Regions from separate parts of the Blautia sp. aa_0143 genome, predicted to be linked through region 2. Evidence: predicted binding sites of a transcription regulator. Region 2 holds the regulator's gene; each other region holds the start of a gene.
What was found. The regulator Rex, encoded in region 2, represses fermentation and respiration genes when NADH is low (regulators of the CRP and FNR family bind a similar motif). The targets are predictions, from matches to a motif close to ATTGTTAANTANTTAACAAT.

Region 1 (6,447 bases), on a different contig from region 2:
TTACTGTGAACAAAGAAGCAGTAACAAAGTGCCACGCTTGCTAAAAATATGTGGAGGTGCTATTTATGAACAGGGAGGATGTAGAGAAACTGTCAACCGCTGCGAAGGGTAAGATAAACTTACTGAACAGCAATTTCGGAAAATACTTTATGCGGGCGATCATGGCCGGATTTTTTATTGATGTGGCGATGATCTACAGTAACGTTGTTGGAAATGTATTTTCCAAAACTTTCCCGGAATGGGGGAAATTCCTTGGAGCCATCGTGTTCTCCATTGCGGTCTTGCTGATCGTAATGGTAGGAGGAGAGCTGTTTACCGGTAACAATCTGGTAATGGCTTTTGGTGCGTATGACAAGAGCGTATCATGGAAAGACGTAGGCAAGGTCTGGGGAATCAGTTACATCGGCAATTTTGTGGGATGCCTGATCCTGGCGCTGATCTTTGCAGGTGCAGGAGCGTCCGGTACAGCAGATTATTTTGCCGGATTTATAAACGGAAAACTGAGTATTCCGGCAGGACAGATGTTTTTCCGTGCGGTACTTTGTAATTTCTTCGTCTGTCTTGCTGTTCTCTGCGGCATTAAGCTGAAGAGTGAGTCAGGCAAGTTCCTGATGATCGTGATCTGTATTTCAGGTTTCGTTGTCAGCGGATTTGAGCATTGTATTGCAAATATGGGTATTTTTACAGTTGCATTCTGTATGGTGCCAGGATTGTCTGTCGGCGCTATGCTTAAAAGCATGGTGATCGTAACACTGGGAAATATAGTTGGCGGAGCTGTGCTTCTGGCATGGCCGCTTAGAAAGATGAGTGCAGATAAATAGTATGGCAAAGGCTTTATACATAGCGGAGAAGCCCAGCGTGGCACAGGAATTTGCGAAGGCTTTGAAGATCAACGGTCAGAGAAAAGACGGATATCTGGAATCTGATGATTCTGTGGTAACCTGGTGTGTAGGACATCTGGTTACCATGAGCTATCCCGAAAAATATGATATCAAGTTTAAAAGGTGGAGTTTTGATACCCTGCCTTTTTTGCCGCGCGAATTCAAATATGAAGTGATCCCCGGGGTCAAAAAGCAGTTCGAGATCGTAAAAGGACTGCTGAACCGGCCGGATGTGGATACCATTTATGTGTGTACCGACTCCGGACGTGAGGGTGAATATATCTACCGTCTGGTAGCCCAGATGGCAGGAGTAAAGGGAAAAGTCCAGAAACGTGTGTGGATCGATTCCCAGACAGAGGAAGAGATCTTAAGAGGGATCCGTGAAGCGAAGGATATCTCGGAGTATGATAATCTGGCAGCATCTGCGTATCTCCGCGCAAAGGAAGATTATCTTATGGGAATCAATTTTTCCAGAGTTCTGACCTTGCGCTACGGAAGCAGTGTCACCAATTATCTCCATTCCAAATATCAGGCCATTGCAGTTGGGCGTGTGATGACCTGTGTTCTTGGCATGGTGGTGCGGAGAGAACGGGAGATCCGTGTCTTTGTGAAGACACCGTTTTACCGTGTCCTTGGCAGCATTGGACTTGCAGGCGAAAATTTTGACGGTGAATGGAGAGCTGTGGAAGGCAGCCGGTATTTCCAGTCCCCGTATCTTTATAAAGAAAACGGCTTCAGGAAAAAAGAGCATGCACAGATGCTGATCGATCAGCTGATGGTGAACCAGCCCCTTTCCTGTATTGTGGAAAAGGTGGAACGAAAAAAAGAAAACAAAAATCCGCCGCTTCTTTTTAACCTGGCGGAGCTTCAGAATGTGTGCTCAAAGCTGTTTAAGATCAGTCCGGACGAGACACTCCGGATCGTACAGGAGCTTTATGAGAAGAAGCTGGTGACTTATCCGAGAACGGATGCCAGAGTTCTTTCCACGGCAGTGGCCAAGGAGATATACAAGAATATATCCGGTCTTCGAAATTATCAGCAGGCCGGTGCTGCGGCGGCAGAGGTTTTGGGGATGGAATCCTGGAAAAGCATTGCAAAGACCAGATATGTGAATGACAAGCAGATCACAGACCATTATGCGATCATTCCTACCGGTCAGGGATTGAATGCGCTGGGAAGCGTGTCTCTTACTGCGCAGCGTGTGTACGAGACTATTGTACGGAGATTTTTGTGTATTTTTTATCCGCCGGCCGTTTATCAGAAGGTGAGTCTTGTGACGAAGCTGGACGGCGAGGCATTCTTTTCATCCTTTAAGGTTCTCAAAGAAGAAGGCTATCTGAAGATCGCCACCAATTCTTTTTCGCGGAAAAGGGCTTCAGACAGTGAGAAAAACGGAAATGGAGAGGAAGACGAGGTTTCCTGTGATACTGTGCTCCTGGAGGCGTTGCAGAAGCTGAAAAAGGGTGATATACTTCCTGTGAACGGTTTGAGTATCAAGGAGGGTGAGACTTCACCGCCCAAACGATACAATTCCGGTTCCATGATCCTTGCCATGGAAAATGCAGGACAGCTGATCGAGGATGAGGAGCTTCGAGCCCAGATCAAGGGAAGCGGGATCGGCACCAGTGCTACCCGTGCCGAGATCCTGAAGAAGCTTTTTAACATCAAATATCTGGCACTGAACAAAAAGACCCAGGTGATCACTCCAACGCTTCTTGGGGAAATGATCTTTGATGTGGTAAATTGTTCTATCCGGCAGCTTCTGAACCCGGAGCTTACGGCAAGCTGGGAAAAGGGGCTCACCTATGTGGCAGAGGGCAGCATCACGGAACAGGAATATATGGACAAGCTGGAGCATTTTGTGCGGGTACGTACCCGGCAGGTGGAGGCAAGCAATTATCAGTATAACCTGCGGCAGTTTTTTGATGTGGCCGCTGTAAACTACAGGAAGCCGGAGCGAGCTTCCAGACAGGGAGGAAAGAGATCATCATGATGAAAGATTTTACTATCAGCAATATGCTGGATCTGAATGAGACCATTGCAGCAGAGCTTTTTGAGGGAAAAACCTATCCGTGGGAGGTTCTTCCGGAGATCGGAGATTTCATTATTAAGCTTGGAAAAACACTGGATCCTTCTGAATATGAGGAGAAGGGCGAAAATGTATGGATCGCAAGATCCGCTACAGTTGCGCCGACTGCAAGTATCACCGGACCGGCTATCATTGGCAGAGACGCCGAGGTGCGCCACTGTGCATTTATCCGCGGCAAGGCTATCGTTGGTGAGGGCGCAGTTGTGGGAAATTCCACAGAGCTTAAGAATGCAGTGCTGTTTAACAAGGTTCAGGTTCCTCATTATAATTATGTTGGAGATGCTGTGCTGGGATATAAGTCCCACATGGGTGCCGGATCGATCTGTTCCAACGTAAAATCAGACAAGAAGCTGGTTGTCGTAAAAGACGGGGATGAAAAGATCGAAACCGGTCTTAAGAAATTCGGAGCGATGCTCGGGGATCATGTTGAAGTCGGATGCGGTTCTGTGCTGAATCCCGGTACTGTGATCGGACGGAATTCCAATATTTACCCGCTGTCACCGGTACGTGGATGTGTTCCGGCGGATTCCATTTATAAAAATGCAAAAGAGATCGTAAAGAAAAAATAAGAAACAGATTCTTCTGGACACGCATTTAAGCTGCACTTTTGAGAAAGTGCAGCTTTTTTTTGATGGGGTGATGGATGCAACAGTATTGGTCGTGGAAGGATGAACCGACCGGGAGCGGGCGGGATTAAGATAAAAACAAAAGCTGTCGAAGTATGACCAGTCCTATAATATGGACTGGGTAAAACCAGTAAAAGAAATATTTTGCTGATTTTCCGCGGATGAAGCCTCTTTTTCCATTGTACAGGTTAATGGACAGAAAGGCAAAGGAGGCTCTCCATTCATAGTAAAGCCAGCAGCTTCCGAGGATTGCCTGGCCTGGCTTATCGTTTCGCATATAGTACATGATCAGCAGGAAGATATACCCCCGCCATCCATAGTCTGCTTTCAGAAAAATGGAAACAACAAGCAGTCCCAGGATGCAGAGAAACTGCATCGAAGGTCTGGTCTGGAAATATTCGATGGCACAAAAGGCCAGATATCCGAGGAAAAGCGTGAAAAACACATTTTGTCTTTCGTAACGCAGCGTATTTGTAAACATCAGATTCCACGGAATTTCTGAAAGCAGCGCAAAAAGAAGGAGATTTCTTCCATAGAGGAACCGGCTCCGTGTATGCCGGAAGCCTTCCAGCAGGAGAAAACAGAAGATGGGAAAAGCAGCTCTTCCGATATCGCGGAAAATAAGATATACAGTATATTCTCTGCCGAAAAGTGTAAACAGGATTTTCTGTGCGGGCTGATACATACTGAGTAGCACAGCTCCGATATGATCGATCAGCATGGTGATGACCGCGATCATCTTCAGAGCGCTTCCGCTGAGAATGCGGTATTTTTCTGGAAAAACAGAATCCACAGATGCATTCATGAAAAATATACCTCCAGGGTTAAACTTGCTAATATATTATCACATACATACAGCAGTTGCCAGAAATATTTGACAGTTAGGCATGCAATACTGCCGGAATAACTACCAATATTATGCGTTTTATGGCAAAATTTTATCAAATATGACTGGACGAAACAAAGGTTTTGTGAGAAAATAGCCATAGGGTGTTATCGAACTTTTTTTCTCAATAACATCGGTCAATCTATACTTGAAAGGAGTTTTAAAATGATTTATTCACGCGAAGTAGAAGAAATGTGTCCAGTGGCACAGGGCGTACATCATGGTGCCGCTCCGATCCCGGAAGAAGCAAAATGGGTTCAGGCAAAAGAAGTAAAGGATATCTCCGGATTTACACACGGTGTTGGCTGGTGTGCTCCGCAGCAGGGTGCTTGTAAGCTTTCCCTTAACGTTAAAGAGGGAATCATCCAGGAGGCACTTGTTGAGACAATCGGATGTTCAGGAATGACTCACTCTGCAGCTATGGCTTCTGAGATCCTTCCAGGACTTACCGTTATGGAGGCACTGAACACAGACCTTGTATGTGATGCAATCAATACAGCTATGAGAGAGCTTTTCCTTCAGATCGTTTACGGACGTTCCCAGTCTGCATTCTCCGAGGACGGACTTGCAGTAGGCGCTGGTCTTGAGGACCTTGGAAAAGGACTTCGTTCTCAGGTTGGTACAATGTATGGAACTCTGAAAAAAGGACCTCGTTACCTTGAGATGGCTGAGGGTTATGTTACAGGTATCGCTCTTGACGAGAACGATGAGATCATCGGATATCAGTTCGTAAGCCTTGGAAAAATGACTGACTTCATTAAGAAAGGTGATGACCCGAACACAGCATGGGAGAAAGCAAAAGGTCAGTACGGCCGTGTTGCAGATGCTGTTAAGATCATCGACCCAAGAAAAGAGTAATTACACTTCGTAAGGTGAAAATATCAGGAGGTTACAGGAAATGGCTTTATTTGAATCATATGAGAGACGAATTGACAAGATCAATTCTGTTTTAAACAGCTATGGAATCGCTTCTATCGAAGAAGCTGAGAAAATCACTAAAGACGCAGGACTGAACGTTTACGATCAGATCAAAGGCATTCAGCCGATCTGCTTCGAGAACGCTTGCTGGGCTTACACAGTAGGTGCAGCTATCGCGATCAAAAAAGGCTGCAGAAGAGCCGCTGACGCAGCAGCAGCTATCGGAGAAGGCCTTCAGGCTTTCTGTATCCCGGGATCCGTTGCAGACACACGTAAAGTAGGTCTTGGACATGGAAACCTTGGAAAGATGCTCCTTGAGGAAGAGACAGACTGCTTCTGCTTCCTTGCAGGACATGAGTCTTTCGCAGCAGCTGAGGGTGCTATCGGTATCGCAGAGAAAGCAAACAAGGTTCGTAAAAAACCTCTTCGTGTTATCCTGAACGGTCTTGGAAAAGACGCTGCTCAGATCATCTCCCGTATCAACGGCTTTACATATGTAGAGACAGAGTATGATCCATATAAGAACGAGGTTAAGGAAGTATTCCGTAAATCCTATTCAGAGGGACTTCGTGCAAAGGTTAACTGCTACGGCGCTAACAGCGTTCCGGAAGGTGTTGCGATCATGTGGAAAGAGGGCGTTGACGTTTCCATCACAGGAAACTCCACGAACCCGACTCGTTTCCAGCATCCGGTAGCAGGAACATACAAAAAAGAGTGCAACGAGAAAGGCAAAAAATACTTCTCCGTTGCTTCCGGCGGTGGTACAGGACGTACACTTCATCCGGACAACATGGCAGCAGGTCCTGCTTCCTACGGTATGACTGATACACTTGGACGTATGCATTCTGACGCTCAGTTCGCAGGATCTTCTTCCGTACCGGCTCACGTAGAGATGATGGGTCTTATCGGCGCCGGAAACAACCCGATGGTTGGTATGACAGTTGCTGTAGCTGTTTCCGTACAGGAAGCTGCTGACGCTGGCAAGTTCTAAATATAAGCATAGCTTAAAATAGCGAAAAAGCCGTAAACTCAAGGGTTTGCGGCTTT
Region 2 (6,447 bases):
TCAGCTTCAGCTCCTGGGCGCATTTGCGGAGGGAGGGCATTTTGCTTCCGGGAAGGAGACGGCCTTCCAGGATCAGCTTCCGGTAATAGTGATAAACCTCCAGATAAAGGTGTTCTTTTTTGTGTTCTGCAGATATATTTAACATAAGTATGATGATTTCCTTCCAAAAATGATTGCGTAAACCTGACAGTTCATTCTATAATATTACAGAAAAAAACTCAAGACTGGAGAATTACCATGAAAAAAATAGCAGTGATCAATGATCTTTCCGGGCTGGGGAAATGTTCACTGACAGCAGCGATCCCGGTGATTTCGGTGATGGGGGTCCAGGCGTGTCCACTTCCCACCGCTGTTTTAAGCAACCAGACCGGTTATGAAAGTTATTTCTGTGAGGATTTCACAGAGCATATGGAACCATATATGGAGCAGTGGAAAAAAAGAGGATTTTTCCCGGATGGGATCTATACTGGATTTCTTTCTGATGATAAGCAGGCAGACAGGATTCTGAAATTTATGGATGCGTTTGCAGGGAAGGATACTCTGATCCTTACAGATCCGGTGATGGGGGATGACGGCGCGGTTTATCCGATCTATACAGAAGAGCTTCGCAGCCGGTTCTGCGAACTGACACGTCGTTCCTATGTGATCACACCGAACCTTACGGAAGCCCTCCTTCTTCTCTACGGAAAAGAAAAAATGGAGGAGATCTGGAAGGAACTGCAAAAGGCATCAGAGGCCCGGCGGATGGAAGAGATCCGGGAGATCGGGTGCGGACTTGCCCGGAAATTTTCACTTCCTGCCGTTGTGATCACCGGAGTGGATCACAGGGAGGAGGGGCAGTCTCTGAAAATGGGAAATCTTGTCCTGGAAAACGGAAACAGCTCCTGGGTATTTGCAGAGAAATCCGGCGGAAGCTATTCCGGGACAGGAGATCTTTTTGCATCCGTGCTCAGTGCAGGGCTGGTAAAAAGATATTCCATGAAAACCTGTGCAGAGCTGGCCGTGGACTTTATCTCGGCATCGATCCGGGATGCGGTGGAGGAAGGAACAGACCGTAACGATGGCGTATGCTTTGAACAGCATCTCGGCATGCTGCTTCCATAAAAACATAAGGGGATAAAAAAGAGCTGACCGTCAGGCCAGCTCTTCCCATTTTTCATAAAGCTCTTCCAGTTCTTCAGCGATGGCTGCTTTTTCGCGGCTTAGCTTTGTACATTCCGCTACATTGGTACAGACATCCGGAAGGACCATGGTTTCGTCAATCTCGCTGTCTCTTGTTTCCAGCTCTTCGATACGGGCTTCGACTTTTTTCAGCTCGGCTTCCCGTTTTCGTTTCTTTGCCTGTTCTTCCTTCATCTGCTGCCAGGAAAGCTTGTTCTCGGAAACCGCTTTTTCTTCTGCAGGTGCCTCCGGAGAAGTGCTTCCCGGTGCATAGGTACTGGTCAGCTCCTCCTTCTTTTCCAGATAGTAATCATAATCACCGATGTAATTTACCACTGCCTGGTTTGTCAGCTCCATGATCCTGGTCGCAGTCTGATTGATAAAGTAACGGTCATGGGATACATAAAGGACTGTACCGGTGTAGCTGACCAGTGCTTCCTCCAGGATCTCCTTGGAGGCAATATCCAGATGGTTGGTAGGCTCGTCAAGGATCAGAAAGTTGGCTTCGGAAAGCATCAGCTTTGCAAGGGAAACACGGCCTCTTTCTCCACCGGAAAGTGCGGAGATCTCCTTGAAAACATCATCTCCGGTAAAGAGAAATGCAGCAAGCATATTTCGGATCTCAGTCTCTGTGAGAGTCGGATAAGTATCGGAGATCTCCTGGAAAATTGTTTTGTCCATGTGCAGAACATGATGTTCCTGATCGTAATAACCGATCTGCACCTTGGAACCAAGGGAAAATTTGCCGGCATCTGCCTCAATAAGACCGTTGATGATCTTCAGCATGGTGGTCTTTCCGGTTCCGTTGTTTCCGATCAGTGCCACACGCTCGCCGCGTTTGATATCAAAGGAGATATCGGAGAACAGGGTCTGTCCCGGAAAGGCCTTGGAAAGCGCTTCCACGTGGAGCACATCGTTTCCGCTTAACACCCGTGGTTCCAGCGAGATACGCATCCGGTCCTGGAGCTCAAGAGGCTTTTCGATCCTCTGTACACGGTCCAGCATTTTTTCACGGCTTTCCGCACGCTTGATGGATTTTTCACGGTTAAAGGATTTCAGCTTGGCGATAACGGCTTCCTGATGCTTGATATCCCGCTGCTGATTTAAGTATGCCTTGTACTGTGCGTCACGAAGCTGAGCCTTCTTGAGAGCATAGGCAGAGTAGTTGCCGCTGTATACGCGGGTCTGTCCGGCTTCGATCTCAATGACCTTGGTGACCACCTTATCCAGAAAATAACGGTCATGGGAGACGATAAAAACAGCTCCCGGATAATTCAGAAGATAAGTTTCCAGCCAGGAGATGCTTTCCATATCCAGGTGATTGGTTGGCTCATCCAGAAGCAGGATATCCGGCTTGGAAAGAAGCATCTTGCCCAGCGCCACACGGGTTTTCTGACCGCCGGAAAGAGTTTCGATCTGCTTGTCATAATCTTCCTCCGTGAAGCCGAGACCCTTTAAGACACCGGTCAGCTCACTTTTGTAAGCGTATCCGTTCTCCAGCTCAAACTGATGGGTCAGGCGGGTATAGGTTTCCATCAGACGGTTCAGCTCATCACCGGTCACCGTGTTCATTTCCTGTTCCATATTGCGGATACGGCGTTCCATATCGATGATGTGCTGCTTGGTGGTAAGAAGCTCCTCGTAGATGGTATGATGTCCGTGGATATCCTGGTACTGGGCAAGATAGCCGATATTTTTATCCCGGGCAAGCACCACGGTACCGGAATCAGCAGAAAGCTCCTGCATGATGATACGCAGCAGTGTGGTCTTTCCTGCACCGTTGCAGCCGATCAGAGCAGCCTTTTCACGGTCTTCAATGTGAAAGGATGCATCATTTAAAATTACTTTTTCGCCAAAGGCCTTGCATATATTCTGACATGATAAAATCATAAAAACTGTCCTCCTGTATAAAGAATCACCCCTGTTTATGTCTGAACAGGGAAAAATCCTCCACCTATTATAACGGAAACTGCCGGGATTTCAAAGAAAAAATCAATTATTAGAAAAAATAAAAAGAAATTTGTACAGAATAGACAACTTTAATTGACAGGAAAATGTCAATTCGTTATAATTAACCTAGTGTAAGGTAAGGAGGAAAACTATCGTGGAGACAAAACAAATCTCGAAAGCGGTGATTAAGCGTCTGCCACGCTATTACCGCTACTTAGGAGAGCTGATGGAAGATAATGTAGAACGTATTTCTTCCAATGAATTAAGTAAGAAGATGCATACCACAGCTTCTCAGATCCGTCAGGATCTTAATAATTTTGGCGGTTTTGGGCAGCAGGGGTATGGTTATAATGTACACTATCTTTATACAGAGATCGGTAAGATCCTGGGACTGGATACCGTTCATCCGATGATCATTCTGGGTGCCGGTAATCTGGGACAGGCACTTGCCAATTATGTGGATTTTGAGAAGCGTGGCTTCAGGCTGGTTGGTATCTTTGACGTAAATCCTGTGCTTGAGGGCATCGCAGTCCGTGGACTTGAGATCCAGATGCTCAGTGAGCTTCCGTTTTTCCTGAGAGAGAATAACGTGGAGATCGCGATTCTGACACTTCCCAAGAATAAAGCCAAGGAAATGGCAGATATCCTGGTGGAGAACGGGATCAAGGCAATCTGGAATTTTGCACATCTCGATCTTGAGACACCGGATGATGTGATCGTAGAGAACGTTCATCTTTCCGAGAGTCTGATGACACTGTCTTATAATCTCAGCAAATACAGGCAGGAACATGTGGATAAGTAAGAATTGTTAAGCTGCCGGAAACGGCAGCTTTCTCTATGACAGAGGGGAGGCAGAAGACAGAATGAAGAAGCTTGTTACCTGCAAAGAAATGAAGGATCTGGACTCCACAACGATCCGTGAGATCGGAGTTCCCTCCGAGGTTCTGATGGAGCGGGCAGCACTGAAGGTGGTAGAGGAAACAGAAAAGTATCTCCAGAAGGACGAAAGGATCCTGGTAGTCTGCGGAAGCGGAAATAATGGCGGTGACGGTATCGCTGTTGCCAGATTGTTCCATCTGAAGGGGATCCGGGTAGAGTTTTATATGGTCGGAAACAAAGATAAAATGACCAGCGAGACCGCTCTTCAGTATAAGATCGCTTCCGGTTATCGTGTCCCGGAGGTGAATAACCCGCAGTGGAGTGAATATACTACTATAGTAGATGCCGTGTTTGGGGTAGGCCTGACGCGTCCGATCGAGGGGCATTATGCTGATATCATCCATGAGATGAACAGTGCGAGGGCCAAAAAGATCGCAGTTGACATCCCGTCAGGAGTGAACGGAGATACTGGCCTGGAAATGGGAATTGCCTTCAGCGCCGATCTGACTGTCACATTTGCCTACCGGAAAAGAGGTCTTTGCTTTTATCCGGGAAGACTGTATGCAGGAAGGATCGTTACCGCCGATATCGGGATCTATGAGCAGGAAGCTGTGACTGCATCTGCCGCCTGTCTGGAAAATAAAGATCTGAAGCTGTTTCCGGAACGTGATCCCGGCGGAAACAAGGGTACCTTCGGAAAAGTGCTCTTTGTGACCGGAAGTGAGGGAATGTGCGGAGCCGCTTATTTAAGCGCCAGTGCAGCACTTCGTGCCGGTGCGGGAATGGTAAAGATCCAGACTGTGGAAGCCAACAGGATCCCACTGCAGATACTCCTTCCGGAGGCTATGGTCTGCAGCCGCTTTGATCAGGAATCCAATGAACAGCTTCTATCCTGGTGTGATGTGATCGTGATCGGACCGGGACTTGGAACATCAGTGGCCAGCCGTGAGAGAGAACAGTGGTTTCTCACGGCGGCTGCCCGGGAGAAAAAGCCGCTGATCCTGGATGCGGACGGCCTGAACCTTCTGGCTGCACATCCACAGTGGTATCAGTATCTGGGAGAGCATGTAGTCCTGACACCGCATATCGGAGAAATGAGCCGGCTCAGTGGCAGAACGATCCAGGAGATCCAGCATGAGATCGCAGATACTGCACTGAAATGTGCTGCGGAAACAGGCTCTGTGTGCGTATTGAAGGATGCATGTACGGTGATCGCAGATGAAAAAGGCCAGATGTATCTGAATCTTTCCGGTAATTCCGGAATGGCAACTGCAGGAAGCGGAGATGTGCTTTCCGGGATCCTGGCAGCAGTGTTATGTATGTATCTGAAAACGGAGGAACAGCCTCCCATGGTTTTAAAGGCCGCGTTAGGTGTTTATCTTCACGGACTTTGCGGTGATCTTGCAGCCGCTGAAAAAGGAAAGCGCAGTATGCTGGCAGGAGATATCATAGAATATCTGCCCAAGGCATTAGCTATAGGTGAAGAGGAGTCGGGATTATGAAAAAATACGAGAGAGTAAAAGCACTGGTATCACTGGATGCCATTGCCCACAATTTTGAGGAAATGCATAAAAATGTCAAAGAAGGGACAAAGATCATCGCTGTGATCAAGGCAGACGGTTATGGTCATGGTGCCAGAGCTATTGCCCGTCTGATCCAGGACTATGACTATATCTGGGGATTTGCAACAGCTACTGCAGAGGAGGCACTGGAGCTTCGGCATGCAGGGATCACCAAGCCTGTCCTGATCCTTGGCCTTGTATTTGAGGAATATTATGAAGAGCTTGCAGCCAATGATATCCGGATCACCATATCGGATCTTAATACAGCGGCAGAATATGCAAAAGCAGGTGCACGCATTGGAAAAAATGTACATATTCATCTGGCTCTGGATACGGGAATGACAAGGATCGGATATGCGGATATTCCGGAAAATGCGGTAAAGATCGAAAAAATCTCAAAAATCCCGAATCTGGTGATCGAGGGAATGTTTACCCATTTTGCCAGGGCGGATGAGACCGACCGTTCTCCTGCACTGGTGCAGCTGGACCGTTATCTCCGTTTTGCAGAGCTTCTGGAAAAAAGAGGTGTTCATATTCCGGTACGTCACTGCTCCAACAGTGCAGGTATCATCCGTGTTCCGGAAGCAAATCTCAATGTCGTTCGTGCCGGTATCACCATTTACGGTATTTATCCGTCAGAGGAGGTAGAACGTGATATTGTGAAGCTGACACCTGCAATGGAGCTGAAAAGTCATGTATCCTATGTGAAAAATGTGGAACGTGGAACAGCGGTAAGCTATGGAGGAACGTTTGTTACAGAACGCTTTACCAGAATGGCAACGATCCCCGTAGGTTATGCAGATGGCTATCCGAGACAGCTTTCCAATAAGGGCTGGGTCCTGATCCGGGGCAAAAAAGCTCCGATCCTCGGACGTGTCTGCATGGATCAGTTTAT
Region 3 (6,447 bases), on a different contig from region 2:
GGATCGGAGTGTCCTTTAAAACGGTCTGGAGATCTTTTGCCACATCCAGAACCTTGTCTGTGTCAAAAACGTCCTCAAACCAGTCAACACGCCATTCCACAACGTCTACAGGGATCCTTGCGAAGGTCCCTGCCTCAAGGAGGATATCATCCTTTGTCTGTCCCACGATCGGGACACAGATCTTCGGTCTTCCCTCTCCGAGTGTGATATTTCTTACCTGAACTGTTTTCATAATGGTCCTTTCTGATACGACAGGAACAGATAGCAGTTTAGTCGTCGTATCTGATGTTAAGAATCTCTTTCATATGTTCGATCGGCATCGGTTCGCCGGTCCACAGTTCAAATGCAGCGGAGCCCTGGAAAAGCATCATGCCAAGGCCGTTCATTGTCTTGCAGCCAACTTCCTTTGCCATAGAACGCATAGCAGTTTCAAGAGGGGAGTAAGGCACGTCAACAACGATAAGCTCCGGGCGGAAGTAAGACTTGTCCGGAACAACGGACTGACCTTCCAGTGGTTTCATTCCAACACCTGTCGCATTTACGAAAATATAACTGTCAGCCATTTCTTTTTTCAGCTGGTCGAGATCAGCCAGATCATAGAGAACAGCATGGCTTGAAGTTCTGGTGTTGATCTTTTCTACCGTAGATACTGCACGGTCCCAGAATTCATCTTTGCGGTTGAAGATCACAATCTCGCCTACACCGTCAAGTGCTGCCTGGATCTCGATAGCAGTTGCGGCACCACCTGCACCTACGATGGTCATTTTCTTTCCGATGGCGTTGATGTTATTGTCTTTCAGTGCTGCCATAAATCCGATACCGTCTGTGATATGGCCTGTAAGATGACCATGATCATTAACGATGGTGTTTACAGCGCCGCACATTTCTGCTGCCGGTGAAAGCTCGTCAAGGTACTGGCCTACCAGAGTTTTGTTCGGCATGGAAACGTTGGAACCTCTCATTTTCAGAGTACGGATGGCATTTACAGCATCCTCGATCTCGTCTGCACCAACCTCAAATGAAAGATATGCATAATCATAGCCAAGCTTTGCAAAAGCTTCATTCTGCATGGCAGGAGAGCTGGAGTGGCGGATCGGATATGCCATAAGACCAATCAGCTCGGTATGTCCTGTGATTCTTTCTGACATGGTAATAACTCCTCTCATTGGTAAAATCTGGATGAAGATTTGTCTTTTTTAAACCTCCCACCACATAGATCTGAAGAAGCTGCGGACATTCTTCGGACGGCTGCGGGGGAGGAAGACGTGGAAAATCTATGTTACGGATCACCGAGTGAACTGTAACAGATCTATATACACTTTCCGGTAGAAGGATTGAAGTGTTCCCGGAAAGGGTATAGCGGAAAAATATTAAAGGTATCCTTTCTGCTCAAGAATGGTAAGGATATTGCGTCCTTCCTGGGTACCGTCAATGATTCGTCTTGCTCTCTGGCTGTCGCCGATGTTCATGATCTCAACATCCTCAGAAGAAAATTCCTCTGTGAGGTTCTGGTAAAGCTGTCCCTGAGCTCTCATTCCGAGACATACGAAGCCGTACTCAAATGGAAGCTCATAAGGCTCACCGTCGCCCCTGACAAGGAAGGAAGAATCCTTAACCTCAAGGAGAGCAGTTTTTGTAAGCTGATGTACATTGTGTTTTTTCATCATGGTCTTTGTGTCATTTTTGCTTACCGGGTCAAGATCACGTCCGATCTGATCCATCATCTCAACGATAGAGATGTCTGCGTTTCTGTCAGCAAAGAATTCCACAACATCAAGACCTACAGCACCGCCGCCTACAACAACAACCTTTTTGCCTTCCAGATCCTTCGGAAAATCATTAATGTGGCTGATCATACCAAGAATAGAATAAATATTATGGTTCTCGTTGTCAATACGATCCTTCAGTCCTGCAATCGGAGGCAGAAGCGGAGCGGAGCCGGTGGAGCTTACGATGATATTCGGATGGAACTTGCGGATGTTTTCCGGTGTTCCTTCTGTGTTTTTGAAGATGTAAAGATTATCAAGCTGTTCAGCACGATGCATGAGATAGTGCGGGAAATCAGCAAGACGGTTCTTTGCAGGGATCTTTGAGATCAGAGATGCAAGTCCGCCAAGCTCATTGCCTTTTTCAAGAAGGAAGGTATTGCATCCAACCTCTGCGGCTGTACAGGCAGCTTCCAGTCCGGCAGTGCCTCCGCCGATAACGACCACGTTGCAGTTTTTATTTACATGTTTTTTCTTATATACATCGCCCTCAAGAACCGATGGGTTTACAGTACAGCGGATCGGACGGTTTACACCGATACGGTTTCCGGCACAGCCAACGTTACAGGAGATACATTTGCGGAGGTCACACTCATGACCTGTGGCAACCTTGTTTACCCATGCAGGGTCTGCGATCAGACCACGGCCCATACCGATCAGGTCTGCATCACCGTCAGCCAGGATACGCTCAGCAACCTTCGGGTCACGGACATTACCCATGGAGATACATGGCTTGTTGAATTTTTCTCTTACGGCCTTTGCCATGTAGGAACGCCATCCGTCCGGGAGATAATTTGCATCGATCTGGTACTGGATGGAACCGTTAAGTCCGCAGGAAACATCGAAGATATCAACCTCTTCCTGAAGATGCTCCAGGTATTCCAGAGTATCCTCCAGTGTATTTCCACCCTCCATCAGCTCATCCGCACTGAGACGGAGCATGATCGGGAAGAAAGGTCCTACCTGTTTTCTTACCTCATCGATGACCATACGGCAGAAACGGGTACGGTTCTCAACAGATCCGCCGAATTCATCGGTACGCTTGTTTGTGATCGGGGAGAGGAACTGACTAATCAGATAGGAGTGTCCTGCATGGATCTCTACCGCATCAAAGCCAGCTGTCTGTGCACGTTTTGCAGCCTCACCGTATTTTTTTACGATGTGAAGAATCTCGTCTTTGGAAAGAGGACGCGGGATCTCGCCGCCTTCTTTGGATGGAACGTCAGATGCGGAAACCGGCTGCATGTTGATCCTGGAAGAAACAGCGGAAGCTCCGGCATGGTTGATCTGGATCGCGATCTTTGTTCCGTATCTATGAATATTTTCACAGAATTTGAAAAGACGTGGCAGATAGTTGTCATGGTCGATGCGCAGCTGTGTGGTTCCGTTGGAGCCCTGCGGGGAATCGATGCTTGCGTTCTCTACGATGATGAGACCTGTGCCACCCTTTGCACGCTGCTCATAATAATTGATATGAAGAAAACTCATTTCGCCGTTCTGTTCACCGTAGTTGGTGCCCATCGGCATCATAACAATACGGTTCTTGATAGTCATATTTTTAACGGTTAATGGGGAAAAAATATGCGGATAATCATTCTTCATCTGAAAAAAACCTCCCTGGTTATTTTAAATAGAATCGTTTGTTTGTGTTAATTATATAACAGAATAATCTATAAAACTAATTCATAATACGAGCGATATAATAAAAATAATCTATAGATTTTTGCATATCATCTTTCAGGCTGCAGGTACTTGCATGTTTATAATGTGAAAAAAACAGATGTAGAACGGTAACGCTAACTGGAAAATGGTATCGGATCCAGGGGTTTACATATATGATTTTAACGTGTTATCATAACAAATAAAAAAGATACAGAAAACGGAGAAACGGGCAGGCTGAAACGGATCAAATGTAAGACTGTATTTCCGCGTTCTGTAAAAAGACAGGAGATAGATAAAATGGAATTCTGGGATATTTACGATGCAGATAAGAAACCGACAGGACGAACTATGAAGCGCAATGACTGGTGTTTAAAGGATGGAGAGTATCATCTGACAGTTTTGGGCGTGGTAGCAAGACCGGACAAGACCTTTCTTATTACTAAACGTGTGATGACAAAGGCCTGGGCTCCGGGCTGGTGGGAGGTTTCCGGCGGTGCAGCCCAGGCAGGAGAGGCTTCCCGTGATGCAGTACTCCGTGAGGTGAAAGAGGAGACCGGACTGGACGCCAGTGAGGCAGAGGGCGGATACCTTTTTACATATAAAAGAGAGAACCCGGGGGAAGGAGATAATTACTTTGTGGATGTGTACCGTTTTGTCATGGATGTGGAGGATAAGGATCTGAAGCTTCAGACAGAAGAGACAGACGGATATATGTTTGCAACCCTGGAGCAGATCCGGGCGTTTGCCGCAGAGGGAAAATTCCTACATTATGACAGTATTAAGAAGGTGTTTGAGTTCTGAGCAGATTTCTGACTGGTTTTCCGCGAGGATTTGAAAATAAATGTTGTTTTTTGTGGATTTATATTTTTAAAAACGTTGTTTTTTGACTTGTTTTCGAAGAATTGTCTTGACATTAAAATTGGTAAATAGTAAAATTAAATCAGATGAACTGCCAGACTGTTTTTTGACCATGAGCAGGTAGCAGAGCGGATTTCAAAGATCTGCCTGACTTTAGGAAGCTGTAAGCCGGATGAATGAAATCCGGCTTATAAAATTATCCAATATTATCAGATCGAGAATAATATAAAATTTTGAAAGCGAGGAATCATCAATGGCGGATGAACATAGAGATCAGATCAGAATCGTACAGGAAACCGTAGCCGGTAAGGAGATCACATTTGCCCATATCATGGGTGGTCCGGCACCTATCATATATCAGAAGCTTGGACTGAATCCGCAGGTGGACTATGGATCATCTGCAATTGGTATCATGAACATGACACCTTCCGAGTCTGCTGTGATCGCATCCGATATTGCTGTGAAGAGCGGTAATGTGTATCTTGGATTTGCAGACCGTTTTACAGGAACACTGATCATAACAGGAGAGATTTCCGATGTGCAGACTGCAATGGAGGAGATCGTGGATTATTTCCGTGATACTCTGGGATATGTAGTATGCAATATCACCAAGAGATAAGGAAGTGTACCATGGAAGAACGGATAACAAAGGAAGAACTGCTGGAGAGGCTGTTTCATGATGATTATGAGAACCTTAAGGGAAGAAGACTTCGGCTGACCCGGGTGAGAGTACCTGGAAAGGAGCTTTCCTTTGCACATGTTTTTACACCAAATGACAGATCGATATATGAGAATCTTGCGTTACATATCGGTGTTCATGAAGGTGAAGATCACAGAGGAGATGCCATCGGCATGGTCCGTGTCACACCCTGGGAGGCAATCGTGGTTGCGGCAGATGTTGCAGTGAAGGCAGCTCATGTGGAAGTAGGATTTATGGATCGTTTCTGCGGGACGCTGATCCTGACAGGCGGTTTTACGGAAGTGATGACAGCTGTGGAGGAAGTGGTACGATTTTTCCATGAGACATTGAAATTCGATGTCTGTAAGATCCACAGAAGCTGAGGCAGGACGGGATAAAAAATGAAAAAAATTTTTCTGATGGGTCGAAGTGAAGCCGGCAAAACATCCCTGACACAGGCGCTTAAAGGGGAAGAGCTTCATTATCATAAGACTCAGTATACCAATACAAATGAAGATACTATTGATTCACCGGGAGAATATGCGGAATCCAAGCATTTCAGCGTAGGACTGGCCTGCTTTTCCTTTGAGGCGGATGTGATCGCCATTGTACAGGCAGCCAATGAGCCCTTTAACCTGTTTAGTGACGGCAGCAGGAATTTTCTACTACGGCCGCTGATCGGGATCATCACCAAGGTGGATTCTCCCCATGCCAACATTCCCATGGTCAGACAGTGGATGGAGAACATGGGCTGTGAGAGGATCTTTATGGTAAATAACAAGACAAGGGAAGGCATCAGCGAGCTGATGGATTATCTGCAGGATGATCTCCCGACGCTTACGCTTGAACAGGCGAAATTCAAGCAGAGCCTTGGCCTTAACGAATGGGATTCCATGCCGGAAGGGGTGGAGTATCCGGAATCCATACGGTAAAATAGTAATATTCACGAAAAATGAATAAAAATACAAAATTCAAACAGAAAAAGTAGAAATTCCTCCGGAACTGTGATATACTGTCATCGTTTGGAAGATTCGTGGGCTGAAATGTAAGATCCCCAGAGCATGAAGGATAAAGAGGATAGAAACGGGGCTCGCAGATATATGGCAGAAGAGCTGTATGTCGGGAACACCGGGTATCCGTATCTGCCTTCATGTTCCGGGGATTTTTTATATTCTATACACAGATTTTCCGAGTGGATGCAAAAGACAAAAAATAAGAAGGACAGGAGAGGAAAAGATGTTTGAATTATTTGAAAATCTGACCAACTGGCTCTGGGGACTGCCGTTGCTGATCACGATCCTCGCTACAGGCGTATATCTGACAGTACGTTCCGGTTTCTTCCAGTTTCGCCATTTTGGTTACATTGTGAAAAACATGTTCAGTAAAGAACGTCGCCAGGAAGGCGGAGATGACGGAAAGAGCCTGACACCGTTCCAGGCTATTTCCATTGCGATCGGAGGTACTGTTGGTGTATCCAATATG

Region 1: the regulator Rex is predicted to act here: its motif matches at 4,426-4,445, upstream of EAI83_RS15285 (iron-sulfur cluster assembly scaffold protein).
Region 3: the regulator Rex is predicted to act here: its motif matches at 3,412-3,431, upstream of EAI83_RS01835 (oxidoreductase).

The regions. Positions count from the first base shown of each region.
Region 1 covers NZ_RCXU01000038.1:5,601-12,047, forward strand. Annotated here, with positions in the region: gene EAI83_RS15265 (formate/nitrite transporter family protein) at 66-821, shown strand; gene EAI83_RS15270 (DNA topoisomerase) at 823-2,874, shown strand; gene EAI83_RS15275 (transferase) at 2,871-3,539, shown strand; gene EAI83_RS15280 (TraX family protein) at 3,664-4,401, opposite strand; gene EAI83_RS15285 (iron-sulfur cluster assembly scaffold protein) at 4,648-5,340, shown strand; gene EAI83_RS15290 (GGGtGRT protein) at 5,381-6,391, shown strand.
Region 2 covers NZ_RCXU01000011.1:48,342-54,788, forward strand. Annotated here, with positions in the region: gene pdxR (MocR-like pyridoxine biosynthesis transcription factor PdxR) at 1-145, opposite strand, end outside; gene EAI83_RS07065 (pyridoxamine kinase) at 238-1,104, shown strand; gene EAI83_RS07070 (ABC-F family ATP-binding cassette domain-containing protein) at 1,135-3,051, opposite strand; gene EAI83_RS07075 (redox-sensing transcriptional repressor Rex) at 3,266-3,913, shown strand; gene EAI83_RS07080 (NAD(P)H-hydrate dehydratase) at 3,975-5,492, shown strand; gene alr (alanine racemase) at 5,489-6,447, shown strand, end outside.
Region 3 covers NZ_RCXU01000003.1:9,987-16,433, reverse strand. Annotated here, with positions in the region: gene aroD (type I 3-dehydroquinate dehydratase) at 1-232, opposite strand, end outside; gene EAI83_RS01840 (shikimate dehydrogenase) at 270-1,148, opposite strand; gene EAI83_RS01835 (oxidoreductase) at 1,371-3,368, opposite strand; gene EAI83_RS01830 (NUDIX hydrolase) at 3,726-4,229, shown strand; gene EAI83_RS01825 (BMC domain-containing protein) at 4,540-4,905, shown strand; gene EAI83_RS01820 (BMC domain-containing protein) at 4,917-5,348, shown strand; gene EAI83_RS01815 (EutP/PduV family microcompartment system protein) at 5,367-5,897, shown strand; gene EAI83_RS01810 (hypothetical protein) at 6,027-6,209, shown strand; gene EAI83_RS01805 (alanine/glycine:cation symporter family protein) at 6,202-6,447, shown strand, end outside.